Regions from separate parts of the Mycobacterium shinjukuense genome, predicted to be linked through region 2. Evidence: riboswitches for the same ligand, from Rfam matches in the RefSeq annotation. Region 2 holds a riboswitch; the other holds the start of a gene.

Region 1 (9,982 bases), 2.1 Mb from region 2:
GCATCCCGGCCAACGCCGCCGACGCGGCGTTGGTGCCGTGCGCGCTGGACGGGATCAGACAGACGTCGCGGTGCGGCTCTCCCCGGCTGGCGTGGTACTCGTGGATCGCCAGCAGGCCGGCGTACTCCCCCTGCGAGCCCGCGTTGGGCTGCAGCGAGACCGCCTCGTAGCCGGTGATGTGCACCAGCCAGCTCTCCAGGTCGGCGATCAGCTTGCGCAGCCCCGGGGTGTCGGCCGCCGGCGCAAACGGATGCTGACGCCCGAATTCCGGCCAGGTGATGGACGCCATCTCGGCGGCGGCGTTGAGTTTCATGGTGCATGAGCCAAGCGGAATCATGCTGCGGTCCAAGGCGATATCCTTGTCGGCCAGCGCCCGCAGGTAGCGCATCATCGACGTCTCGGTGCGGTACCGGGTGAACGCGGGATGCGTCAGGAACTCCGATGTGCGCGTCTCGATATCGGTGCCAACAGCCTTGCCGGCCCGCCCGGTGGCCGCCACACCGAATGCTTGCAGAACGATCGCCACGTGGGCGTCGGTGGTGGCCTCGTCGCAGGCCACCGACACGTGGTCGGCGTCGACCCGCCACAGGTTGACGCCGTGGGCCTTAGCGGCGGCCAGCACCTCGTCGGCACGACCGGGCACCCGGGCCAACACCGTGTCGAAGTACGTGTCGTGCACCAACGCATCGCCCAGCGCGGCGGCAATGGTATCGGCGTGGGAATGCACCCGACGCGCGATGGCGATCAACCCGTCGGCGCCGTGATAACTGGCATACATCGCGGCCATCACCGCCAATAGCACCTGCGCGGTGCAGATGTTGCTGGTCGCCTTGTCGCGGCGGATGTGCTGCTCGCGGGTCTGCAACGCCAGCCGGTACGCCGGGGTGCCGTCGCTGTCCACGGACACCCCGACCAGCCGTCCCGGCAACTGCCGGGCATGGTTGGCGCGCACCGCCAGGTAGCCGGCGTGCGGGCCGCCGAATCCCATTGGCACACCAAATCGTTGGGTCGTCCCGAACGCGACGTCGGCCCCGATTTCACCGGGCGGTGTGATCAGCGTCAGCGCCAACAGGTCGGCGCCGATGGCGACCAACGCGCCGCGCTGGTGGGCCTGCTCCACCACAGCGGTCCAGTCGGTGATCCGGCCGCTGGCCCCGGGCAGCTGGGTGATGACGCCGAAGAAATCGCCGTCGGGCAGGCCATCCCGCAGGTCGGCGGTGACGATCTCGATGCCGAGCGGCTTGGCGCGGGTGGCCAGCACCGCGGCGGTCTGGGTGAACACGTCGACGTCGACGGCCAGCCGGTGGGCCGGGCCGCGGGCCGCGCGGTGCATCAGTGCCATGGCTTCGGCGGCCGCGGTGCCCTCGTCGAGCATCGACGCGTTGGCGATCTCCAGGCCGGTGAGATCGGTGACCAGGGTCTGGAAGTTCAGCAAGGCTTCCAGCCGGCCCTGGCTGATCTCGGGCTGATACGGCGTGTAGGCGGTGTACCAGGCGGGGTTCTCCAGGATGTTGCGCACCAGCACCGGCGGCGTGAACGTGTCGTAGTAGCCCTGCCCGATCATCGACACCGCGACGGTGTTGCTGTCGGCCAGCTCCCGCAGCTCGGCGAGCACCTCGGCTTCGGTGGCCGGCGGCGGCAGCCGGTCCAGACCCGGGGCGACACCGGCGTCGGTGAGGGTATCGAGGATGCCCGTCGGGACCGCCTTCGCTGCCAGCTCGTCGAGCGAGTTCACCCCGATCACCGCGAGCATGGTTGCGACGGCCTGAGCGTCCAGGCCGATGTGCCGGTCTGCGAACGTCGAAGGGGACACGGTGAACTCCTGACAGAAGCAGAGGTCTGGCGGCCCTCTCCCTCTGTCTTCACCTGTCGCCAGGCGCCTGAGAGATTCGGCGACCTGTTCCACCGGGTCGCCTTTCCCCATCGGCGGGTGGGGACCGCCACCGGTCGCCACCGCTTTCCAGAGGCATCATGGTCTCGCGCGGTCCGGGTGCCTGAGAGGTTGACGGAGAGGTGTTGCTCCTTCGGCGTCCGTAGCTGGCGGCCACAGAACTCTCCCGCGTGAGGTGCGATGCGTGCCCCAGTTTACTCGGCCGGCTAACCGATCTTGCGGTCACGCTGCTTGCGCCGGCTCGCCAGTTCGTCTTCCGGGGCGGCAATCGACTCGCCGCCGTCGGCGCGCTCCCCGCGGAACTCGGCGATGACACCGGTCAGCTCGCGCATCGCGCCAGACACGGCGATGCCGAACACCCCCTGCCCACCCTGCAAGAGGTCGACGACTTCCTCGGCCGACGTGCACTCGTATACCGTGGTGCCGTCGGAGAACAGGGTGATGTTGGCCAGATCCTGGACGCCGCGCTGGCGCAGATGGTCGACGGCAACCCGGATGTTGTGCAGCGAGATGCCGGTGTCCAGCAGCCGCTTGACGATCTTGAGAACCAGGATGTCCTTGAACGAGTACAGCCGCTGGCTGCCAGAGCCGGCCGCGCTGCGGATCGACGGGACCACCAGCGACGTGCGTGCCCAGTAGTCCAACTGGCGGTAGGTGATGCCGGCGATTTGGCACGCACTCGGCCCGCGGTAGCCGACCAGCTCGTCGGGCACGGAATCGTCGGGAAACAGTCCCGGCTGCACGTGTTCGCCGGGTGCGGGGCCGCCGGTAACGCTGCCGCCGACGCTGCCATCGGCGGTCGTGGCGGCCGCGTGGTCGGCAAGGTCTAGCTGTTCTTGACGTGGCCGCTCGCCCACGGTGCTTCCTCTCGCCGATCGCGCTCTTGTCACTAGCTGCTGCACTAGCGTGCGTCACTGGCTGCTCAACAGCCGCGTTTGCTCAGGTCCGAGTGCTATGGAGCATACGCCGTTTCACACCGACCGTACCCCCGGTACTTACCAAGTCATCACTAGAGTATGAGGGTTCCCAGCCCTCGTGGGCGCTATCCGTGAGGCGTGTCGAGATCGCAATGTGTGAGATGAGACGCACCCGTGACGTTGACGAGCGCCCTCACAGCCCGCCGTGCCGGCGCGCATCGTCGACGAGCTACGAGCTAGGTGGCTTTGAAGTCGTCGGGTGACACGCTGTCGAGAAACTCCTTGAACTTCTCCACCTCGTCCTCGCGAACACCGCCGCCGGCCTCCTCGTCGCTTTCGTCGGGGATCAACAGACCGGCCTGGGCGAGCACGGCCTCCTCGACGTAGATGGGAACGCCGACCCTGAGCGCGATCGCCACCGAGTCGGAGGGCCGGGCCGACACCTTGATATTGCGGTCGAAGATCAAATCCGCGTAGAACGTGCCTTCCTGCAAGTCGACGATGCGCACTTCCTTGAGCGAATGCCCAAGTGCAGCAATGACATCCCTGATCAGATCGTGCGTCAGCGGACGCGGTGGTTCGACGCCCTGCTGCTCCAGCGCGATGGCGGCCGCCTCCGACTGGCCGATCCAGATCGGCAGGTAACGGTCACCGTTGGCCTCGCGCAAGAGCAGCACCGGCTGGTTGTGCGGCTGCTCGACGCGAATGCCGACAACACGAACTTCGCCCATTTGTGTCTGCCCTCCGCATGTGGCGCGTGTCCAGCTCCCGCTCGGCGCGACGACGCGGTGAACGCCGTAGCGGTCACCATGCCGCCGAAAACCAAGCCGTCGAACGAAGTCTAGTCCTCAGCGGTGCAGAAGGTCGCGAACGGCCGACTTGAGCAACGAAGTGTGCAATGTGATGGCCAGCGCGGCGACCTCGCGGGCCAGATCGTCGGCGCGGTCACGGGCGCCGGCCTTGTCGGCCTTGACCACTGGGCCGGCGATTTGCGCGATCAAGTCAGACTGGCGATCGGCGGCGGAGCGGAAGGCGCGCAGGTGCCTCGGTTCCACCCCGTATTCGGACAGCGCCCGGGCGCATCGCAGGATCACGACCGCGTGCTCGTCGAAGAACCCGCCCGGCCCGGTGGTGATCACTCCCCCTTTGAGCAGGGCCGTCAGCAGATCGTCGTCCACTCCGGAGCGTTCCAGCAGGTCTTCCCTGCCGAGCCGCAGACGGGTGGCCGACACCGCCGCGTCCTCTGCGCCACGGCCGGTCCCGGTGCCTGCTACCGACACCAATCGCGGTACGCCGTAAGGAGATCCGAACGGCGGCAACTCACCGTCGGGCTGGGCGTCCAGCTGCGCCCTGATCACCTTCAGCGGCAGGTAATGGTCCCGCTGAGCGGTGAGGATGAAGCGCAGGCGGGCGCAGTCGTACGCGGTGAACCTGCGGTATCCCGATGCGGTGCGCTGCGGCGTCACCAGCCCCTCGGCCTCCAGGAAACGAATCTTGGAGATGGTGACATCGGGAAAATCCGGCCGCAGCAGTTCCAGGACCGCCCCGATCGACATCCCGGCCAGCGTGGGGCTATCGGGTGCGCTCACTGGCGTCCGGTGCCCCCGTCGTTGCCACCCTGTCGGGGCCCGGTCAGGAAGACCAAGCGGAACTTGCCGATCTGGACCTCGTCGCCGTTTGCCAACACGGCCGAGTCCACCGGCTCGCGGTTGACGTAGGTGCCGTTGAGGCTTCCGACGTCGACCACGCTGAACTCGTTGTTTTCCAGCCGGAATTCGGCGTGGCGTCGGCTCACGGTCACGTCGTCGAGGAAGATGTCGCTGTCGGGATGCCGTCCGGCAGACGTCACGGGCTGGTCGAGCAGGAACCGAGACCCCGCGTTGGGCCCCCGTTTGACCACCAGCAACGCCGAGCCTGCCGGGAGTCCTTCGACCCCGGATACCGCGCTCTCGACACCCGCCTGTGCTGGGGCGTCCAGTTCGCTGAGGAAGTCGGCGCGGAAGACGGAGGTCGTCTCCACGGTGACTTCGTCCGAAGTCTGGTCCCTGTCTCTGTCCGCGTCCATGTCCGTCACCCGCTGCTCCTCACTGGCCGCTGTGGCGCTGTCTGACCGGTTTGCTCGGCCGGTCTCCCACTCGGATCTTTTGGTCCTGTCCGTTCAACGTGCGTTACCGATGCTGATGTCTCGACCGTACCCCGCGTGGATCGACAATGTGCCTGCCACTGCAGGATCGTAAGCCTGATGCCCCGGCTTCTCCTAGGTCATTGACTGGCCCGCGCTGGTGGCGCGCGCATGTCGGACCTTAGCAATGGTCATTCGGTCAGCCTGGCACGGTAGGCCTCGGCGTCGAGCAGCAGCGCAAGCGCGGATTCCAGGCCGCCGACAGCGGAGCTTTCGACCTGGATATCGAGCAGCCAGCCGGCACCGTACGGGTCGGAATTCACCAGTTGCGGACTGCCTTCCAGATCGCCGTTGACCGCGGACACCGTGCCCGAAACCGGCGCATACAGATCCGACACCGACTTGGTCGATTCCACCTCGCCGAAGGCTTCGCCCGCGGTCACCTCGGTGCCCACGGCCGGCAACTGGACGAAGACGACGTCGCCCAGCGCCGACTGCGCGTAGTCAGTGATCCCGACCCGCACGGTGTCCTGCGCACTGCGGCGAATCCACTCGTGTTCGGCGGTGTAGTGCAGATCGGTCGGGATATCGCTCACGGTGATCCTGTTCTGGTCGCTGGTGCTCACTTGACGGGCTGAGCGTATTGGTGTGGTTTTGGTTGCCGCAAGGTGGTCACGTCCACGCGGTCGACCTGCTGCACCGATATCCGCGCCCCGACGCGTTTCACACTGTCTTCGGCGCCGCCGGGGATGTTCATGGCCGCGGCCAGCGTCGGCGGATCGCCAATGGCCAGAATCGAATACGGCGGGGACAGGACTTTGGTGTCGATGGTCAGCGAGCCCGGGGTGCCGACCACCCAGGTGTCGACGCCGACCCGTACCGACTGACGCCCATCGCTGATCTCGATCGCCTCGGCGCCGGCGGCGCGCAACTCGTTGATCACGTCGAGCAGCGCTTCGGGTGCCACACCCGGCCCGGGGTCGTCGATCTTGACGGTGACACCGGGCCCGGTGGCACCCACCACGCCCGCGAGGATGGCCAGCGCGGCCAACTTTGTCTGCGCGCTTTCGATGGCGGCTTGGTCGGTGTTGCCCGAGGCCTGCAACGCGTTCAGGGTGTTTTGCAGTTCGGCCACTTCGGTGCTCAACGTGGCCTCGCGCTGCCGCAACGAATCCAACAGCACCAACAGGTCTGCGGGGCGGGCCGTTTCGAGAGAGTCACCGGATTCGGTCTGGCGCACCTGGGTGGCAATCGCGACCCCCAACACCAGGCACAGCAGGATCGCCAGCGCCCCGAACACCAGGCGCGTGCGACCACCCCACAGCATTGCCGACGCCCCGGTGCGGCGCAGGCGCCCGATCCGCGGACGCGGTTGGTGGGCGGGCAGTTCGTGCCGGCCGCGCCGTGCGGCCTGGGCGTCGGGTTCGGCTGCGGCGCGCTGGTGCTGCGTTGCCGCGGGATCCTGGCTCATGTGGCCCTCATCGCGCTCATGGCGCCGCTCTCCCCCGCACGCGGGTGGTGCCCCCACTGCATCGTCGCCGGCGGGGTCATGCGCCGAACAGCCGACGCCGCAGCGCGGCGGTGTTGCCGAAGATTCGGATGCCCAACACCACGATGATCGCGGTGGATAACTGGGTGCCCACGCCCAGTTGGTCGCCGACGTAAACGATCAGGGCGGCCACCAGGACATTGAAGACGAACGAAACCACGAAGACCTTCGGGTCAAAGATCCGCTCCAGGTAGGCGCGCAGCCCGCCGAACACCGCGTCCAGCGCGGCGACCACCGCGATGGGCAGATAGGGCTGGATCACCTCGGGCACACCGGGGTGCAACACCAGCCCCAGCACGATGCCAACGGCCAGCGCCGCGATGCCGATCATGCTGCTCGGATTCCCGTTCGGACGTCGCTCACTAGGACCCAATCTGCTTGGCGAACTTGACATCCCGGCTGGCGCCGGCAGGCAGCGCCAGGCGGTCGCTGACGTTGACGCTGACGCCCACACCGTAGGAGAGCTCGAGCAACCTCAGGCGGCGCAGGCCGGGACTGCGTTCGAAGACATCGTGCACGGTGTGCGGGGGGCCCACCGCAAGAATCGTGTACGGGCTGCTGGTGGGATTGTTGTCCACCAGGATCGCACCGCCGGCTTGCCGGATGGTCACGTTGGGCCCGATGCGGGCGCCGTCGACGGAGATCGCCTCTGCCCCGCTGGCCCACAACGAATTGACGACGAGCTGCAGGTCGCGGTCCAAGATGATTTGCTGGCTGCCGCGTACCCGCTGTTTGGACGCGTCGGAAAGGTTGGGGCCGGAGCCGGGCTCGGTCACGGTGACCGTCACACCGGGACCGATGACCGGTGTGCTGGCCGCCGCGAGGCTCAGCGCGTCCAGACGGGCCAGCAGCCGCCGTCCCTCGGCGTCGTCGGCGAGCGCGAGTCGCTGCACCTCGTCGACTCGTGCCGCGAGCACGGCGCGCCGTTGGGCCAACGTGGCGGCGGCGGATTGGGTGGCACGCACGCTCGTCGCCAGCAGCTGCTGTGCGGCGCGCACGCCGGGGGCCACCGAGCGGGCTTGTGCGACCGCGGCGGCAAACACCGCGGCGACCAACAACGCCGCCAACGCCTGCCACAGCCCGTCGACCAGGCGGGCTCGGCGGGACCGCGGTGCGCCCGAGCGGACACGTTCGGCGGCCGCCGCGGCGTAACCGGGATCCAGATGCTCGGACAACAGCGCGCGTAGCAGGGACGGCACCGGAATGCGTGGCGGCCGGGACGCATGGGCGCTGTAGCCGGCGTTTGGGTCATAGCCGCCGAGCAGTCGGTCGGAGTCAGCCATGCTCACCGTCACCTCGGGCATTTCGGGCGACCAGGTGATGGACCCAGCTTTTGATCCTTGGCAGTCGGCGAACCACCATCGTCATCTGCACCACGTACAGCGCGAACGCCCACAGGTAGGCATACATGCCCCAGACCAGAAACGCCCAACCACAGGCCTTGAGCACTCGGCTCCACACCGTGTCCCACTGTCCCAGCAGCAGCACGGGAAAGCCGGCCATCAGCGCGAAAGTCGCGGCCTTGCCGAGGTAGGTCACCGGCAGCGCCGATATTCCGCGGCTCCACAGCAACGGCAGCGTCACCGCCAATGCCGCATCGCGTGCCAGCAGCATGACGACGAACCACCACGGCACGATCCCGCTCAGCCCCAACACGATGGGAACGGTGATCATGTAGAGCCGATCGACGGCCGGATCCAGCAGCACACCCAACCGCGACGACTGGTTCAGCAGCCGGGCGATCTTGCCGTCCGCCCAATCGGAGACGCCGCTGAACACCAAGATCGTCACCGCCCAACCGTTGAGGTGTGCCACCAGCATGAGGTAGACGAACACGGGGATGAGCGCGAGGCGGACGACGCTCAGCACGTTGGGTACCGTCAGCACGCGATTCTGTATGAGCACCGGCCCCATGAGCGGTGACCTTAGCCGCCGACGTTGTCGCAACTGTAACGCCATGACGATTTTCCGACGCCTCGGTTGGCCGCGGCGCGCCTCAGCGGAACACGCCGGGCAGGCTCAGCGTCAACAACGTGTCGTCGGACAACGGGTTGTCGTTGACCATGTAGGTCCACGTCGACGTCGGCCGGGCCAGCTTGGACAGGTCCAGCCCCGGCTCCTGCTCATCGACGTCGGCCGTTTCGAACGTCTGTTGAGCCGCCTCGATCGCGTCCGCGGCCAGCGACGCGAACGCGTCCACGGCCAACCGGTGGAACTCGTCGAGCGGATTCTGCCGACCCAGCGCCCGCAGGTGGATGCTCTCGCGGATGTCGGCTAGGTACGCCAGATGATCGGCCCAGCCGCGGTCCAGGTGATACAGCATGATCAACCGGCAGATCCTTTCGAGCCGCCGCTCCGACAGCTCCGCGGACAGCTGTGCGTACCGCTCGGGGGCCAGCTCGGCGAGCTCCTCACGCGCGGTTGCGGTGCGCAGCAACGTGTTTCGCCTCTCGACGATGATGGCGCGCTGCTGCGCGATCAGCTGGTTGTACCGCCAGGTGTTGGCGTGCACGTCCAACATCCGGCCCTCGGCGACCCGCTGCGCATGGTCGAGCAGTCCGGCCGCCTTGGGACTGACGATGCGGCCGTCCTCGTCGGTCTGCATCGGCAGTTTGTTGGAATCCAGGTTGGCGGTGACCACGTCGTCTTCCCAACTGGAGAAAAACACCGACGACCCCGGATCGCCCTGGCGCCCGGCTCGGCCGCGCAACTGGTTGTCCAGCCGCTCGGTGTAATGCCGACCGGTGCCGACCACATGCAGCCCGCCCAATTCGGCGACCCGGTCGTGGTCGGCCTCGTCGGATCCGCCCAGCCGGATGTCGGTGCCGCGGCCGGCCATCTGGGTCGACACCGTCACCGCACCGAACTTGCCGGCCTCGGCGATCACCCGGGCTTCCTCGGCATCGTTTTTCGCATTGAGCACGACGGCGGGGATGCCGCGACGCAGCAGCCGCTCGTGCAGCTCCTCGGATTCGGCGACGTCGCGGGTGCCGACCAGCACCGGTTGCCCGGTCTGGTGTACCTCGGCGATATGCGCGACGATCGCGTCGTTCTTGGCCGCGGCCGTGATGTAGACCCGGTCGGACTCGTCCTCGCGGATATTCGGGGTGTTCGGCGGTATCGGTGAGACACCAAGTTGGTAGAACTGGCGCAGCTGCTCACCGGCGGCCAGCGCGGTGCCCGTCATGCCGCACACCGTTGCGTAGCGGTTGATCAGCGCCTGCACCGTGATGGTGTCGAGCACTTCACCGGTCTCCGTGGTCTCGATGCCTTCCTTGGCCTCGACGGCGGCTTGCAGGCCGTCCGGCCAGCGCTGCAGCTGGGCGATGCGGCCGCGCGAGGCGTTGATCAGGTGCACCGCGTCGTCGCGGACGATGTAGTGCACGTCGCGCTGCAACAACACGTGCGCGTGCAGCGCGACGTTGACCTCGGTCAGGGTGGTGCCGACGTGCTCCTCGGAGTACAGGTCGATGCCGCCGAGCGCCTTTTCGACCTGGCGCGCA
Region 2 (9,982 bases):
TTGGCCGCCAGCACGGCGGTCTTGGTGGCCGCGGCCAGTCCGTCGGGTCCCATGAGCGCGATGTAGGCCCAGCTGATCGGCAGGATGCCCGCCGAACCGTAGGCCGCCGCCGCCACCGGCGGGTTCGCGGTGTCCTGGCACGGGTCACCCGGCAAAAACGGTGCCAGGTGTTCGCGGACGGCCACCGGGCCCACACCGGGCCCACCGCCGCCGTGCGGGACGCAAAACGTCTTGTGCAGGTTCAGATGTGACACGTCGGCGCCGAACTGGCCGGGCCGCGCCACCCCGACGAGCGCGTTGAGGTTGGCGCCGTCGAGGTAAACTTGCCCACCCGCGTCGTGCACCAGATCGCACACCGTGGTGATATCGGCCTCGTAAACGCCGTGGGTGGACGGGTAGGTGAGCATGATCGCCGCCAGCTCCGCGCCGTGGGCGGCGAGCTTGGCCCGCAGGTCGGCGAGGTCGATGGCGCCGTCGGCGGCGGTGGCCACCACGACCACCCGCATGCCGGCCAGCACCGCCGAAGCGGCGTTGGTGCCGTGGGCCGACTGCGGAATCAGACATATCCGTCGCCGGTGTTCGCCGCGGCTGGCGTGGTAGGCCCGGATGGCCAGCAGCCCGGCGAGCTCACCCTGTGAACCCGCATTGGGTTGCACCGACACCTGGTCATAGCCGGTGATTTCGGCCAGCCAGCGTTCCAGATCGGTGATCAGTTTGTGATAGCCGCCCGTTTGCTCAGCCGGGGCGTGCGGGTGGATCGCGGCGAAGCCGGACCAGCTGATCGGCGCCATCTCCACCGCGGAATTCAGCTTCATGGTGCATGACCCCAACGGGATCATGGTGCGGTCCAACGCCAGATCGCGATCCGACAGGGTGCGCAGGTAGCGCATCATCGCGGTCTCGGAGCGGTGTTCGTGAAACACCCGGTGCTGCAGGTAGGGCGTCTTTCTGAGCAGCTTCGGGTCGAGCCCGGAGAGCCCCGGTGCAATGCGCTCCACACCAAAGGCCATGAGCACCAGCGCGATGATGTCGGTGGTGGTGGTCTCGTCGCAGCTGATCCCGATGTGATCGGCGTCGGCAATCCGCAGGTTGACGCCCAGTTCGTAGGCACGCGCTGCGATGTCGCGGGCCCGTCCGGGGACCGCCACCAGCACCGTGTCGAAGAATCGTTCGTGCACCACGGTGTATCCGGCGCAGCGCAGACTGGCCGCCAGCGACACCGCGTGCGCGTGCACTCGAGAGGCAATGTGGCGCAATCCTTCTGGGCCGTGGTACACCGCGTACATGGCGGCGAGGTTGGCCACCAGCGCCTGCGCGGTGCAGATGTTGCTGGTGGCCTTGTCGCGGCGGATGTGTTGTTCGCGAGCCTGTAATGCCAGGCGGTAGGCCGGGGCACCGTTGACGTCCTGGGACACCCCGACCAGCCGGCCCGGCAACGCGCGTTCCAGGCCGTTGCGCACGGCCAGGTACCCGGCGTGCGGCCCGCCGAAGTACAGCGGAACCCCGAACCGTTGCGCCGAGCCCACGGCGATGTCGGCGCCCAGTTCGCCCGGGGGCGTCAGCAGCGTCAGCGACAGCGGGTCGGCGGCCACCGTGGTCATCGCCCCGCGGGCTTTTGCCGCGGCGATCAGGGCGCCCAGGTCTCGCACCGCTCCGCTGGCGCCGGGTGATTGCAGCACGATCCCGAAGAAATCACCGGAGGGCAAATCCGCCGAAAGCTTGTCCACGTCCACGATGTCGACGTCGATGTCCACCGCCGCGGCGCGCGTCCGAAGCACCGACAGGGTCTGCGGGAAGCAGTCGCTGTCGACCAGGAGCCGCGCCGACCGGTTCTTGTTGGACCGGCGCATCAGCAGCATCGCCTCCACGACGGCGGTGGCCTCGTCGAGCAGCGAGGCGCCGGCCACGGGCAGTCCGGTGAGGTCTCCGATCATGGTCTGGAAGGTCAGCAACGCTTCCAGGCGACCCTGGGATATCTCCGGCTGGTACGGGGTGTAGGAGGTGTACCAGGCCGGTGATTCGATGAGATTGCGGCGCAACACTTCCGGTGTCACGCAGGGGAAATAGCCCTGCCCGATCATCGACACCTGAACGATGTTGCGCGCGGCGATCGAGGCCAGATCGGCCAGCACCTGCCGCTCGGTGCGGGCCGCGGGCAAGGCCATCGGCGCGGTGTCGCGGATCTGCGCCGGGATGGCGGCCTCGACAAGGTCGTCGAGGCTGGCATAGCCGACCGTGGCGAGCATGTGCGCAACCGCGGCAGGGTCGGCTCCGATGTGGCGGGGCGCAAAGCTCGCCGGCCCGGCTAGGCAGCTGGGGACCTGAACACGCATCTCGGACAAGGGGCAACTCCGGTTTCAGTGAGCCCGACGGCACCGGGCTGGTCGCTCCCTCCCCGCTCTGTCCTGAAACCTGAGAGTCTGTGGCCGCGCATGCTGGCGGGGCCGTACACCTTCGGTAAGGTCGGTCGTGCTGACCGGTCCTTGTCTCCAGAGTTGCCTTGGCGGTGCGGTACTGGGGCCTGAGAGATTCCCGGGGAGGAGATTGCTCCTACGGCGCCTCGATATCGAGGTTCTCCCGCAACGCTTCAACGGCGGTTCAGTTGTGTCGGGGACTCAAGATACACACCAAGCGCGGTCTTGTCACGTGTCCGCCGTGGCTCACCGACGTCGAGCGCGTGGCGGGTGGGTGCTTGTGCGGCACGGGCAGCCTGTGGCTGATGGCGGTAGGCACGGCCGAAAACGCCCGGCAACAGCAACAGCGCCCATGTCGGGATCGCGATGTGGCCCGGGGGGCAGTGCACCCGGACCGCGTCGACGGCCGCGACCAACCCACAGACCAGGACCACGGTCGCCGCGAAGCGAGCGATTGGTGACCCGGTACAGCGCCGGGACCGCCGTCAGAGCCCGCTATCACCGATGACAAAGCCGCTATTTTCGGGCTCCGAGAATGCGAATAAATGGTGAATTCCGCATTCCCAGGTGGGCGCGCCGCCGGCTTGCCGTCTTTGGCGACAATACAACCTTCAACACTTGCACGATCCAGACTACCTCGCCCGGCGACAACCCACTATAACCTGTGAGTTTCATGATCATCGAACCTTTACCGAAAGCCGGCTAGACCTAATGTCATTTACGTATTTACGTATTGAATCGCACGGAGTCAGCGACCGCCAATCGCATCGGGCAAGTTAGTTTCGTGGTCAGACGCTGGCGCTGACCAACGCGCACGCGCTGCAGCAAAGGACGTTTCGGAGGACGGGAAATGGCATTTGTGATCACTCTGCCGGAATTCCTAGTGGCCGGGGCAACGGAATTGGCGGGTATACGTTCGGCAATCGACTCGGCCAACGTGGCAGCCGCGGCCTACACGACGAATGTGGTCGCCGCCGCCGAGGACGAGGTGTCGGCAGCAATCGCGGCGCTGTTATCCGCGCATGCGCAGGATTATCAGGTTATTAGCGCCCAAGTGGGTTTATTTCACGACCATTTCGTGCAGACGCTGAGCAATGCTGGGGCTTCGTACGTTGCCACCGAGGCGGCCAACGCGGCGCACCATCTGATCGACGTGGTCCACAACCCTAGCCAGGCACTGGCCAACGCCCAACAACACCTGCTCACCGGGGTTCACGACGCCGAACAGAATGTGCTCCACGTGGTCAACGCCCCGACCGAGGCCCTGCTGGGGCGCCCGCTGATCGGCGACGGCGCCGATGCCACCACGCCGGGCCAGGCCGGCGGGGATGGCGGGCTGCTGTTCGGCAACGGTGGGGCCGGCTACACCAGCACAACCGCCGGAGTGGCCGGCACGCGCGGGGGCCATGCCGGGCTATGGGGCAACGGCGGACGCGGCGGCGGCGGCGGGCCCGGCGCGGCCGGCGGCGCCGGCGGCAATGGCGGCTGGCTCTACGGGAACGGCGGTGATGGCGGCCCCGGCGGGATGGCCGTGGTGGCCGGTGGCTCCGGCGGTCAGGGCGGCGCCGGGGGCAACGCCGGGTTGTGGGGCTCCGGCGGCGACGGCGGTGACGGCGGTGACGGGGCGGCCGGTGCCCCCGGAAATAACCCGGCCAGCGTTGCAGCGCCAAACGGCGCCAACGGCACCACCACGACCGCGGGCCAGCCCGGAAGTCCCGGCACCACCTTCGGGCAGCACGGCGGTGACGGCGGCGACGGTGGTGTCAACGGCGGCAACGGCGGCACTGGCGCCGCTGGCGCCTCCGGTGGCAGCGGGGGTAGCGGCGGCGCCGGCGGCGCGGGCGGCCGTGGTGGGCTGCTTGTCGGCGATGGTGGCGACGGTGGCCGTGGCGGCATGGGCAACGTCGGCGGCGCCGGCGCTGACGGCGGCAACGGCGGCCATGGTGGCGACGACAGCGTGCTCAACGGCAATGACTTCGGCGGCAACGGCGGCAATGGCGGGAACGGCGGCAACGGCGGTAACGGCGGCAACGGTGGACGGGGCGGCGACGCCGGCGCGGGTGGGATCTTCGGCAACCCCGGCAACCGCGGCGACGGCGGGGAGGCGGGCCCCGGGGGCGTCGGCGGAAATACCGGCACGCCGGGTAACGGCGGGTCCGGGTCTCCCGGCGGGAATTCGGGCGGCAACGGCGTGAACGGTGCCGTCGGCACCCAAGGGGTGGCGGGTCAGCCCGGCGCCACCGTTGGTGGACAGAACCCGCTCGACCCCGTCCGCGCAGCCGAACAGTACCTGCTCAGCGGGATTCGTGCGGCCGAGCAAGGCCTCCTCGAGGTACCTACCCAGGCACTGGCCATCGAACATCATCTCCGCAGCGGGGTCCATGCCGCCGGACAGAACCTGCTCAGCGAGGTCCGCGCGGCCGAACAGCACGTTTTCGACGCGGTCCACAACCCCGACCAGGCGGTGGTCAACGCTCACCACAACCTGCTCAACGGGCTCCGCGCAGCCGAACAGAACCTGCGCACCGGGATCCAGGCGGCCGAGCGAGGCCTCCTGGACGCGGTACCCACCCAGGCACTGGCCAACGTCGAACAGCACCTCCGCAACGGCGTCCATGCCGTCGAACAGAACCTGCTCACCGGGATTCGTGCAGCCGAACAGCACGTTTCCGACGTTGCCGACAACCCCAACCAGGCACTGGTCAACGCTCAACACGACGTGCTCACCGGGGTCCATGGCGCCGCACAGAACCTGCTCAGCGGGGTTCAGGCGGCAGAACAGCATGTTCTTGACGTGGTCCACAACCCTAGCCAGGCACTGGCCAACGCCCAACAACACCTGCTCACCGGGGTTCACGACGCCGAACAGAATGTGCTCCACGTGGTCAACGCCCCGACCGAGGCCCTGCTGGGGCGCCCGCTGATCGGCGACGGCGCCGATGCCACCACGCCGGGCCAGGCCGGCGGGGATGGCGGGCTGCTGTTCGGCAACGGTGGGGCCGGCTACACCAGCACAACCGCCGGAGTGGCCGGCACGCGCGGGGGCCATGCCGGGCTATGGGGCAACGGCGGACGCGGCGGCGGCGGCGGGCCCGGCGCGGCCGGCGGCGCCGGCGGCAATGGCGGCTGGCTCTACGGGAACGGCGGTGATGGCGGCCCCGGCGGGATGGCCGTGGTGGCCGGTGGCTCCGGCGGTCAGGGCGGCGCCGGGGGCAACGCCGGGTTGTGGGGCTCCGGCGGCGACGGCGGTGACGGCGGTGACGGGGCGGCCGGTGCCCCCGGAAATAACCCGGCCAGCGTACCAGCGCCAAACGGCGCCAACGGCACCACCACGACCGCGGGCCAGCCCGGAAGTCCCGGCACCACCTTCGGGCAGCACGGCGGTGACGGCGGCGACGGTGGTGTCAACGGCGGCAACGGCGGCACTGGCGCCGCTGGCGCCGGTGGCAGCGGGGGTAGCGCCGGCGGCGCGGGCGGCCGTGGTGGGCTGCTTGTCGGCGATGGTGGCGACGGTGGCCGTGGCGGCATGGGCAACGTCGGCGGCGCCGGCGCTGGCGGCGGCAACGGCGGCGACGGGGGCGCTGGCGCGTCTGGCGGCACCGCCGGCGTCCTTGGCGAAGCTGGTGGCAGGGGCGGCAATGGCGGCAACGGCGGCAATGGCGGCAACGGCGGCAACGGCGGCAACGGCGGACGGGGCGGCGACGCCGGCGCGGGTGGGTTCTTCGGCAACCCCGGCAACCGTGGCGACGGCGGGGAGGCGGGCCTCGGGGGCGTCGAGGGCAGCGGCGGCCAAGGCGGGCAGCCGGGCCAACGCGACGCGATGTTTGGTAACCTTGCCGGCCGGGGCGGCGTGGGAGGCGGCGGTAGCCATGGGGCCAACGGCGTGGGCGGTGCCGCAGGCGCGGAGGGCGTAGCCGGCCAGCCCCGCGCCACCGCCGGCGGACAGAACCTGCTCGACGCTTTTTACGCGGCCGAGAAGAATCTCCTCAGCGCGGTCCACGGTCCCAGTCAGACAGTGGCCAACGCCAAACAGGATCTGCTCACGGCGATCCATACGGCCGAACAGAACCTGCTCGCCGTCCCTGAGCTCACCCGGTCACTGGCCACCGCCAAACAAGACCTCCTCACCGCGATCCAGGTCGCCCAGGAAAAAGTCTTCGACGCGGCGCGCAACCCCATCGAGGCGTTGGGCACCGCCGAACAGATCCTCCTCACCGCACTCGGCACGGCGGAGCAGGATGTCCTCAACGCTGTTGCGGACGTGTTGGCCCGATTCGACATCTACTGAGCCGAGGTCCGACCGGTAAAGCCCGAGAGCTGGTGAAACCGCCAACACGAAAACGAAACTAAAGGTTCGCTTGGTCAGGCGAAGTTCACAATCAGACCAGGTTGGCGTTCAAACTGCCGTGAGTGCTGCGGTGGTGAATTGGCTCTGGTGCCGGCAAAGCTGGCGGTAGGGTTGGGCCGGATCGCTGTGGCAGGCCAGATCCGACCGGCGTGAATTCCTGCCTCACCACGTCGTCACGGCGGCACGGCCAGTTGGGTCAGGTCGACGAAGACGTAGGCCAAGCAGAATAGGAAATTCAACACGACCAGAAACAGGCCGGCGAACATCAGTGAGCGGGTGCCGCGACGTTTTAGCTGTTCGAACTTCGCGACGCGCTTTTCACGGTTGATTCGGGTGGCGATGATCGCGAAATTAAGGTCGGTCAATTCGCGCTCCGCGGCGGGCGCGCCCGCCAGCAACTCCCGAAGACGCCGCGGCGGGGTTTCGACGCCGACCCGGGCAAAGCGCCGGCTCAGCCGGCGCGCCTGCCGGCGCCCAGGACGCTGACCCCGCAACCGCAGCTGATGGTTCTTTCGTTCGTCGCCCCAGGGGTTCGACGGCGTCGTCACAAGCGGGGATTCTAACGCCTGGGGCGACGGTTCGGGCCTGGGCGCCAACATCATCGCAGGAAACAGGCGGCGCACACACAGCGGCGCGCAAGGACGCCCGGCAGAACCGGGGGGCGGCCGGCTAGCTAATCTTGCCCCCAATCGGTTCGGCGTTGGTACATTCTGGTGGTGCTCTTTGCGGCCCTGCGTGACATGCAATGGCGAAAACGGCGCCTCGTTATCGCGATCGTCAGCACCGGTTTGATCTTCGGGATGACGCTCGTTCTGACCGGGCTCGCCAACGGCTTTCGGGTCGAGGCCAGGCACACCGTGGATTCGATGGGTGTCGACGAATTTGTGGTCAAATCTGGTGCGGCCGGACCGTTTCTGGGTTCGATACCGTTTCCCGATGTTGACCTGGCCCGGGTGGCCTCGTTACCCGGCGTCGTGGCTGCGGCCCCATTGGGTTGCGTGGGGACGATGATGAAGGAAGGCACGTCAACGCGCAACGTCACGGCCTTCGGCGCGCCCGAGCATGGACCGGGCATGCCGCAGGTCTCCGAGGGCCGGGCGCCGTCGACGCCGGACGAGGTGGCGGCGTCGAGCACGGTGGGTCGGCATGTCGGCGACACCATCGAGGTCGGGACGCACACCTTGCGGATCGTCGGCATCGTGCCCGATTCCACGGCAATGGCCAAGATTCCCAACGTCTTCCTGACCACCGAGGGCTTGCAGCGACTGGCCTACAACGGGCAGCCGAACATCACGTCGTTCGGAATCAAAGGTGCACCCCGACAGCTCCCGGAGGGCTACCAGAGCTTCGACCGCACGGGCGCCGTCAACGAGTTGGTGCGCCCGCTGAAGGTCGCGGTGAATTCGATCTCGATCGTGGCCGTCTTGTTGTGGATCGTGGCGGTGCTCATCGTCGGATCGGTGGTGTACCTGTCCGCGCTCGAGCGACTGCGTGACTTCGCGGTGTTCAAGGCGATCGGCACGCCAACGCGCTCGATCGTGGCGGGGCTGGCACTGCAGGCGCTCGTCGTTGCGCTGCTGGCGGCGCTGGTGGGCGTCATCCTCGCGCAGCTGTTGGCGCCGCTCTTCCCGATGATCGTGGCCGTCCCCGCGGGTGCCTACCTGGCGTTACCGGTGGTGGCGATCGTCATCGGTCTGTTGGCCAGCCTGGCCGGGCTGAGGCGCGTGGTGGCCGTCGATCCCGCGCTGGCGTTTGGAGGTCCGTAGACGGTGGGCGATCTCAGCATTCAAAACCTTGTCGTCGAATACTACAGCGGCGGATATGTGCTGCGGCCGATCAATGGCTTGAACCTCGACGTGGCGGCCGGGTCACTGGTGATTCTGCTCGGGCCCAGTGGCTGCGGGAAGACGACGCTGCTGTCCTGCCTGGGCGGCATCCTGCGGCCAAAGTCGGGCGCCATCAAGTTCGATGATGTCGACATCACCACCCTCGAGGGGGCCGCGCTGGCGAGGTACCGGCGCGACAAGGTGGGCATCGTCTTTCAGGCGTTCAACCTGGTGCCCAGCCTCACCGCCGTGGAGAACGTGATGGTTCCACTGCGCTCGGCCGGGTGGTCGCGCTCGGCGTCGCGAAAGCGCGCCGAGGAATTGCTGACCCGGGTCAACCTGCAGGACCGAATGAAACACCGACCGGGCGACCTGAGCGGCGGGCAGCAGCAACGCGTCGCGGTCGCCCGCGCGATCGCTTTGGATCCACCGTTGATTCTCGCCGACGAACCGACCGCGCACCTGGACTTCATCCAGGTGGAGGAGGTGCTGCGGCTGATCCGTGAACTCGCCGACGACGACCGTGTCGTGGTGGTCGCCACCCACGACAGCAGGATGTTACCGATGGCCGATCGCGTCGTGGAGCTGACACCCGAGTTCGCCGACACCGACCGAGAACCCGAAACCGTGCAACTCAAGGCCGGCGAGGTGTTGTTTGAGCAGAGCACGATGGGTGAGCTGATCTATGTGGTGACCGAGGGCGAGTTTGACATTGTGCACGAATTAGCCGATGGCGGTGAGGAATTGGTCAAGGTAGTCGGGCGCGGGGACTACTTCGGCGAAATGGGCGTGCTGTTTCACATGCCGCGCTCGGCGACCGTGCGCGCCCGCACCGATGCGACGGCGGTGGGGTACACGGCGCAGGCGTTTCGCGAACGGCTCGGCGTGGGCGGCCTGCGCGACCTGATCGAGCACCGCGCGCTTGCCAGCGACTGATCCCCGGCCCTAACCCTAACGCGGGCTGGGGCCGCGCACCGCGATCGTTGACAGCAGATCGGCGAGTCGGCCCGGCCGGTCCATCATCGAGAAGGTCCGCGCTCCCTCGATGATCTCGAGGCGGGCGTTGGGGATGGTCGCGGCCAGTCGTTCGCCGTCGCCGAGGTCAAAGAACACGTCGTCGGCCGACCACGCGATGAGCGTGGGCTTGTCGAACCCGGGCAGCCGGGCCGCGACTGCGGTGGTGACGTCGGCGCGGAGCGACAGCGAAAGTTGCCGCAGGTCTTCGGCGATCGCCGGATTGGTGAGCATGGGCCGCACCCAGGTCTGGGTGAGGTCGTCGATGTTGGCATGCGCCAGGCCGTTGTATGCCCGCTTGCGGGCGGCCGGTGCCCGCATCACCTGGCTCATCGCCCGGAACAGCGTCTTGGACTTGGCCGCAACGATCACCGGCTTGA

Evidence for each region. Region 2 has a riboswitch for glycine ahead of gcvP (aminomethyl-transferring glycine dehydrogenase). Riboswitches for the same ligand answer to the same signal wherever they lie in the genome.
Region 1: another riboswitch for glycine. It lies ahead of gcvP (aminomethyl-transferring glycine dehydrogenase); the one in region 2 lies ahead of gcvP (aminomethyl-transferring glycine dehydrogenase).

What each region holds. Positions count from the first base shown of each region.
Region 1 is NZ_AP022575.1:1,507,048-1,517,029, forward strand. Features, by position in the region: gene gcvP (aminomethyl-transferring glycine dehydrogenase) at 1-1,813, opposite strand, end outside; glycine riboswitch at 1,847-1,972, opposite strand; glycine riboswitch at 1,973-2,070, opposite strand; gene G6N20_RS06765 (MerR family transcriptional regulator) at 2,098-2,748, opposite strand; gene G6N20_RS06770 (bifunctional nuclease family protein) at 3,045-3,539, opposite strand; gene ftsR (transcriptional regulator FtsR) at 3,657-4,397, opposite strand; gene garA (glycogen accumulation regulator GarA) at 4,394-4,873, opposite strand; gene gcvH (glycine cleavage system protein GcvH) at 5,122-5,526, opposite strand; gene G6N20_RS06790 (DUF881 domain-containing protein) at 5,553-6,401, opposite strand; gene G6N20_RS06795 (small basic family protein) at 6,478-6,810, opposite strand; gene G6N20_RS06800 (DUF881 domain-containing protein) at 6,842-7,762, opposite strand; gene G6N20_RS06805 (CDP-alcohol phosphatidyltransferase family protein) at 7,755-8,393, opposite strand; gene secA2 (accessory Sec system translocase SecA2) at 8,476-9,982, opposite strand, start outside.
Region 2 is NZ_AP022575.1:3,949,093-3,959,074, forward strand. Features, by position in the region: gene gcvP (aminomethyl-transferring glycine dehydrogenase) at 1-2,333, opposite strand, end outside; glycine riboswitch at 2,391-2,498, opposite strand; glycine riboswitch at 2,500-2,590, opposite strand; gene G6N20_RS21475 (PE family protein) at 3,265-6,702, shown strand; gene G6N20_RS21480 (hypothetical protein) at 6,936-7,385, opposite strand; gene G6N20_RS17830 (ABC transporter permease) at 7,479-8,528, shown strand; gene G6N20_RS17835 (ATP-binding cassette domain-containing protein) at 8,532-9,524, shown strand; gene G6N20_RS17840 (alpha/beta fold hydrolase) at 9,540-9,982, opposite strand, start outside.